Regions from separate parts of the Nonomuraea africana genome, predicted to be linked through region 2. Evidence: riboswitches for the same ligand, from Rfam matches in the RefSeq annotation. Region 2 holds a riboswitch; the other holds the start of a gene.
The links. Region 2 has a riboswitch for cyclic di-AMP ahead of H4W81_RS14635 (D-alanyl-D-alanine carboxypeptidase family protein). Riboswitches for the same ligand answer to the same signal wherever they lie in the genome.

Region 1 (3,202 bases), 2.4 Mb from region 2:
TGAGCAGGGCTGCGACGCCGTTGCCGATCAGGTGCGCGGTGGTCTCGTGCCCGGCGAGGACGAGCGTGACCACCATCGTGATCAGCTCGGCGTCGGTGAAGCGGTCCTCGTCGTCGTCGTGCGCCCTGATGAGCCCGGTGAGCAGGTCGTCGGCGGGCACGGCGCGGCGGCGCGGGATCAGGTCGCGGATGTAGTCGATCATGCTGATCAGCGGCTCGGTCAGGGCGCCTGGCGCCATGGACACCATCCTGGATCCCCAGCCGCGCCACAGCGGGCGGTCGCCCTCGGGGATGCCGACGAGCTCGCAGATGACCGTGATCGGCAGCGGGTAGGCGTACTCCTCGACGAGGTCGACGACGCGGTCGCCGGGCAGCGAGTCGAGCAGCCTGTCGCTGATCTCCTCCACCCGTGGACGCATCTCCACGACGCGCCTGGCGGTGAAGGCCCGCGAGACCAGCCTGCGCAGCCTGAGATGGTCGTCGCCGTCGGAGTCGAGGATGCCGTCGGTGAGGTAGCCGACGTACTCGTCAGGGATCCCGCGGGCCTTGACGAGCTTCTCGCGCAGGTCGGGGACGTCGCCGCCGGGGATGGAGGCCGGGTTGTTGACGAAGCGGTGGTCGCCGAGCACGGTCTTGACGTCCTCGTACCGGGTGACCAGCCAGACCGGGGTGTCCTGGCCGGGGAAGGAGGCGCGCGCGATCGGCGCCTCCTCCCTGACTCTGGAGAAGCCCCTGAAGGGGTCGGCCAGCAGTGCGGGATCCATCAGGTTGACGGTGTCCATCGTCGCCTCTCGTGACCGGAATGAGAAATCTGGTCATCGAGTCAAACGTACGCCTGCCGACCCCTCCGGGCAAGGAAGGATCAGTGCATCGAGATGTGCACGTGGTCGTAGTGGTTGGCGGTGATGCTTCCCCTGTCGGACATCGAGCGCCAGCCGCCGCCGCTGTTGATCCGCTGCCGCCAGATGACGTACTTCACGCCGAGGCGGCTCTGGTTCTTCAGCGCCCAGGCCGCGATCTGGTCGCCGAGCGCCTGGTTGGCGCCCGTGGGGGAGCTGCCGCCCGAGCTCATCATGAAGTCGCAGGCGCGCCCCAGCGGGTGCTCGCCGTTGTTGTCGACCCGGTAGCACCCCACCTCGAACGGCAGGTTGAAGGCCTTCTTGATCTCGTCGCGCATGAGCCGGGTGCGCGGCGTGATGTTGTCGGACCCTGACGGCAGCTCGGGCGCCCAGCTGCCGTCGGCCTTACGGCCGGGACCGGTCGGGACGAGGTTCTGGAGCTTCTTCTCGATCTCGTCGATCATGCCCTCGGCCTCCTTCCGATCGTCGGCGACCTGGTCGGCCTGCTCGTCGATCTCGTCGGCCAGGGCCGTGGCCTCGGTGGCCGCCTGCTTCTGCACGTCGCGGGCGGCGGCGACGTTCTGCACGACGGCGTTCTGCTCGGCGCTCAGCTGTTCCATGAGCGCGGCGCTGGTCAGATCGGGGGTGTACATAAGGGTGGGCAGGTCCGGGGCATTGGCCTGGTAGCGCATCTCGGTGATCTGCGAGGCGACGTTCTCCGCCTTGGCGAGCGTCTGCTCGGCGGCGGCCAGGCGCTCCTTGGCCGCCGCGGCCGCCTTCTGCGCCTCGGCCAGCGCGACCCGCTTGGCGTTGTAGCTCTCGATGAGCTGGTCGACCTTGGTGTTGAGCTTCTTCAGCTCGGCCCGCAACTCCTTCTCCGACGGCTTGGGGTCAGCCGAGGAGACGGAGGCGGTGCCGAGAACGAGGGAAAGCGCGGCGATGGCGGCGCAGGCGAAACGAGACGTGGGGGACGCCACGAATGATCCTCTCCGTCTGCCGACCGGGTTAGCTGACGGGTTCGGGCGGGAGATGTGGCCCTACCACGGAACGTGGATTCACCCCAGGTGCATGGGTCCCCGGCTCCCGGGCGACTTGCCCGGGATTAGGCGTGCAACGGCTGTGAAAGCCGATGTCAGAGGGATATTAGTAGTAAAACGCCGGTAATGCGACTCCAAGCGGAGATCAATTAGTGATCTACCTGTGATCGAAGTAGCTGCGCGGCCTCCTCGGGCAGCACGTCGTTGACGAAAGCCCCCATCGCCGACTCCGAGCCCGCCAGGTACTTCAGCTTGCCCGGCGCCCTGCGGATGCTGAACAGCTCCATGTGAAGATAGGCGAGATCACGGCCCTGCCGTACGGGGGCCTGGTGCCAGGCGGCGACGTACGGCATGACCACCCCGAACAACCCGTCGAGCGCCCGCAGCACCCTGGTGTAGACCGGACCGAACGCGGCGCGCTCCTCCTGGGTGAGCGCGGCCAGGTCGGGCACCTGGCGGTGCGGGTAGAGGTGCACCTCGAACGGGTAACGCGCGGCGGCGGGCACGAACGCGGTCCAGTGCTCGTTGGCGGCGACCACGCGCTCGCCGACCCGCTCGGCGGCCAGCACCCCTGCGAAGAGGCCAGGTCGCTTGGCGGCGGCGGCCAGGTGCTGCCGGGTGCGGGGGGTGACGTAGGGGTAGGCGTAGATCTGGCCGTGCGGGTGGGCCAGCGTGATGCCGATCTCGGCGCCCCTGTTCTCGAAGCAGAAGACCTGCTCGACGCCCGGGATCTCGGACAGCTCCGCCGTACGGTCTGCCCACGCCTCCATGACCAGCTCGACCTGCTCGTCGGTGAGCCGGGAGAAGGAGGAGGTGTGGTCGGAGGCGAAGCAGACCACCTCGCAACGCCCCACGCCGGGACGGACCTCGCTGAGGCCGCCGGCCTCGGCGTAGCTGCCGAGATTCGTGGAGAAGCTGGGAAAGCGGTTCTCGAAGACCACCACGTCGTAGGACGAGGCGGGGATCTCCGTCAGCTTGCCCGGCGTGGAGGGGCACAGCGGGCACTCGTCGGCGGGCGGCAGGAAGGTGCGGGTCTGGCGGTGGCCCGCCATCGCCACCCACTCCTCGGTGAGCGGGTCGTAACGCAGCTCGGAGGCCACGGGCCTGGGCGGCAGCTCGCGCTCGTCGATCGCGCTCCGGTCGGCGTCGTCGCGCCGATCGAAGTAGATCAGCTCTCGGCCGTCGGCCATGTGCGCGATGGTGCGCTTCACTTCGTGTCCTCCGCGATGATCAGTTCTCCGGCCCGCTCGGCCAGCTCCCTGCGCGCGGCCTCCGGTAGGCCCGCGTCGCTGATGACGACGTCGGCCTCCGACAGCTCCGCGATCGT
Region 2 (3,202 bases):
AGGGTGATGTGCCGGTACCAGGCGGGATAGAGCCGGACTTGGTAGTGGTCGAGGCCGGTTTCATTCTTGCCGGTTTGGAAGCATTCTTCGATGCTCCAGCGAGTGCCGGCCACCGCCACCAGCCGGTGCAGAGGCACTGGAGCAGAGGCGTGGCATAGGTAGAAGGCCAGCTCGGATGGCTTGCTGATGGAGCGCCGGATCAACAGGTGATGGACTGGGCTGGTGGTGGCGACCAGCGCCCAGTCATAGCGTCGCTGTCCCTTGGCGCCCGGGCCGCAGGACAGACGCTGCCATCCGGATCGGGGGATCTTCGCGGCCATGACGTCGGCGCGAATGGTGCCCGCGCGGGTGGTGATGTGATGGTCGCGAGCGACGGCCAGGACGTAGTTGAGCTGGCGTTGGCGGCGCAGCGGCCCGTTGTCGCCGTAGGCCTCGTCGGCGGTGATCCAGCCGAACGGCACGCCGTGGGTGATGGCTCGCTCGATCATGGTTTGCAGGAGTTGCGGCTTGGTCGCGAAGGTGATCTCATCGGGCACCTTGGCCGCCGCGCATCGGCTCGGATCGGCGATCCAGGAGTCGCGAGAAAGGTAGAGTTCGCGGTCCACGAGGGCCTGGCCACGAAGGGTGGCGTAGCCGAGGAAGACGCCGATCTGACAGTTGGTGATCTTTTCTGCGGTTCCGGTGTATTGTCGTTGCACCCCGGCTGAGCATGCGCCCTTCTTCTCGAAACCGGTGTCATCACCGACCAGCACCCCATCGGCTTGGCCGAGGCGGTTGACCACGTAGTCGCGTATATCGTCGCGTAGGCCGTCGACGTCCCATTTGGCCTGGTGAACAAGCGTTGCATGCCATCCGGCGTGGCCTCACCGGCGTATTCGGCCAGCGACCAACTGGTCTTGCGCTCCAGCCCGGACAGCAGTCCCTCGATGCATCGACGCGCTCGCAGTCGCGGCTCGCGCCGTTTGAACCGGCCTGCTACCAGCGCGAATGCGTCGTCCAGCCCAGCCTGCAGACGAGCGGGGTCCAGGTGTTCTAATCTGGCCATCGCGACCACCGCATGATCTTCAGTTCCAACACACCTGAATGATCACAGCGGTGGTCGTTCCTCTGCGACGTGCCTACGTACGCACGTTGGCATCACCCGCTGTGCTGCCCGCCCAGCAAGATCCCAATCTGCGGCTGGAGTATTAACCACCCCGGCCAGGTCTAAAACTGCCGGACGCCGAGCCCGTGAGGCGGGGGCTCGGGGGTCACTAGGTCCCCTGTTGCTGTCTCGCCCGGGTAGAGACGGTGCCTATTGGGGCAGGTGTGACGAGGTTTGTCGGGTGTTGTTACTATTTGCGTGTTTTAGACCTTTTCGCTACGTTTGGGGCATCGGGCAGCGAACCGTCGACGCGTTCGTTGCCATTTCATTGCCCGGACCGCGCGTCTCCTGACGGGGCCACCCCGCAGGACGATGCTCGGCCGCCGAATCCGTATCCACGGAACCGGGGACCCACTTCCCCTTGGGGTGAATCGGACGCCAGCCCGGCTGCGTCCGTAGGGCACTTCCCAGCCCGAACCCGTCAGCTAACCCGGTAGGCGGCATGGAAGCTAGGAGCAAAACCCTTCATGCCCACGCATCTCAAGAACTGGCTGGGACGCGCGCTGCTCGGCGTCGCCGTCACCGCAGGCGCCGTGACCGCCGTCGGCCCTGCCGCACAGGCCGCCCCTCAGGCCGGCTCCGTGGTCGCGCCGGACTCCCGTTCCCACGTTGCGTCCGTCGCGGCGGACGCCCCCGCGGTGCTCGGCCGCGCGGCCCACGTGATCGACGCCAAGACGGGCAAGGTCTACTTCAGCAAGAAGGCCGATCTCCGCACCCCCGTGGCCAGCATCACCAAGGTGATGACCGCCTACACCGTGCTGAAGCAGGCCAAACCGACGGACGTGGTCAAGGTCACCGCTGAGGACGTCCGCTACGCGTCGAGGGGCGGCGCCTCGGTGGCGTACCTGCGCGCCGGTGACCGGCTCACCGTGGAGAACCTGCTGTACGCCCTGATGCTGCCCTCCGGCGCGGACGCCGCCCATGCGCTCGCCCGCACGTACGGCCCCGGTGTCGACGGGTTCACGGCGAAGATGAACGCCCATGCCCGCGAGCTTGGCATGAAGGACACGCTGTACGTCAACGCCGACGGGATGCCCGCCAAGGGTGGCGGCTACTCCACCGCGCGTGACCAGGTGCGGCTTGCCCAGGCTGCGCTGGACAACGGGACAATCAGGAAGGTCAGCTCCACCCGGTACCGCTCGGTTCCCAAGACGGCGGAGCACCGCGCCTACTCCTGGCGGAACACGAACCGCCTCCTCGGCACGCCGGGCACCGTCGGCCTGAAGACGGGTTTCACCCGCGCCGCGGGCTACACCCTTGCCTTCGCCGCCGACCGTGACGGCCGCCGGCTGGTCGGGGTGATTCTCGGAGAGACCAGCTCCAGCCGCCGCTTCCAGACCGCTCAGGCGCTCCTCGACTGGGCGGCTGCCAGCAGGCAGGTCTGACCGGACTGAATGAAAGATCATCAGCCGACCGCCCCTGTCGGCTGATGATGGTTCATGCCATGCCGGGCAAGCCGTACCGACCAGCTGTTCGTTTCAGATAAGCAGGTGCGAGGACTGGCCGGCGGTGACAGGATGCCCCGGTGAATCCGATCTCGCGCGCTGCGGGCGAGCTGCTGGATACCGAGCTGTTCGACCCTGTCGACCTGGGGGGCAGCGCGCGCAGCACCGTGCTGCGCTGCCGGACCGCCGCCGGCGACAGCGTGATCGTCAAGTCGGGCTGCTGCTGGGGAAGGTCGCCGGAGAATGGGACGTCGCTCCGCTGCCGGGATATCCCGCCTTCGGAGACCGGGAAACCGGCTGATCGCAAGACCACTAGCGACCGCATGCCGTACACGCGGGGCGGGTGATCCGGTAGTAGGCGATGGAGGCGAAGGCCAGGCCGACGCCCCACAGGACGTAGGAGGGGACCGCCACCCACATGAACGCGGGCTCCTCCAGCGTGCCGTCGATGGTCTCGGCCGTCATCTGGATCAGCCCGGTGCCGAAGTAGGCCAGCAGGGCGCCCGCGACCGCGAATCCAGGCCCGGCGACCAGCCAGCGCGGCACCCTGCGGCCCGCCAGCAGCGGCACCCATCGCGGCCAGATCTTGCCCCATCGGTGCGCCAGCGCGAGA

Region 1: another riboswitch for cyclic di-AMP. It lies ahead of H4W81_RS02960 (coiled-coil domain-containing protein); the one in region 2 lies ahead of H4W81_RS14635 (D-alanyl-D-alanine carboxypeptidase family protein).

What each region holds. Positions count from the first base shown of each region.
Region 1 covers NZ_JADBEF010000001.1:651,557-654,758, forward strand. The annotation lists gene H4W81_RS02955 (cytochrome P450 family protein) at 1-763, opposite strand, end outside; gene H4W81_RS02960 (coiled-coil domain-containing protein) at 862-1,815, opposite strand; cyclic di-AMP (ydaO/yuaA leader) riboswitch at 1,819-1,957, opposite strand; gene galT (galactose-1-phosphate uridylyltransferase) at 2,025-3,086, opposite strand; gene H4W81_RS02970 (DeoR/GlpR family DNA-binding transcription regulator) at 3,083-3,202, opposite strand, start outside.
Region 2 covers NZ_JADBEF010000001.1:3,091,085-3,094,286, reverse strand. The annotation lists partial or broken gene H4W81_RS14640 (IS701 family transposase) at 1-1,045, opposite strand, end outside; cyclic di-AMP (ydaO/yuaA leader) riboswitch at 1,456-1,599, shown strand; gene H4W81_RS14635 (D-alanyl-D-alanine carboxypeptidase family protein) at 1,612-2,529, shown strand; gene H4W81_RS14630 (hypothetical protein) at 2,902-3,202, opposite strand, start outside.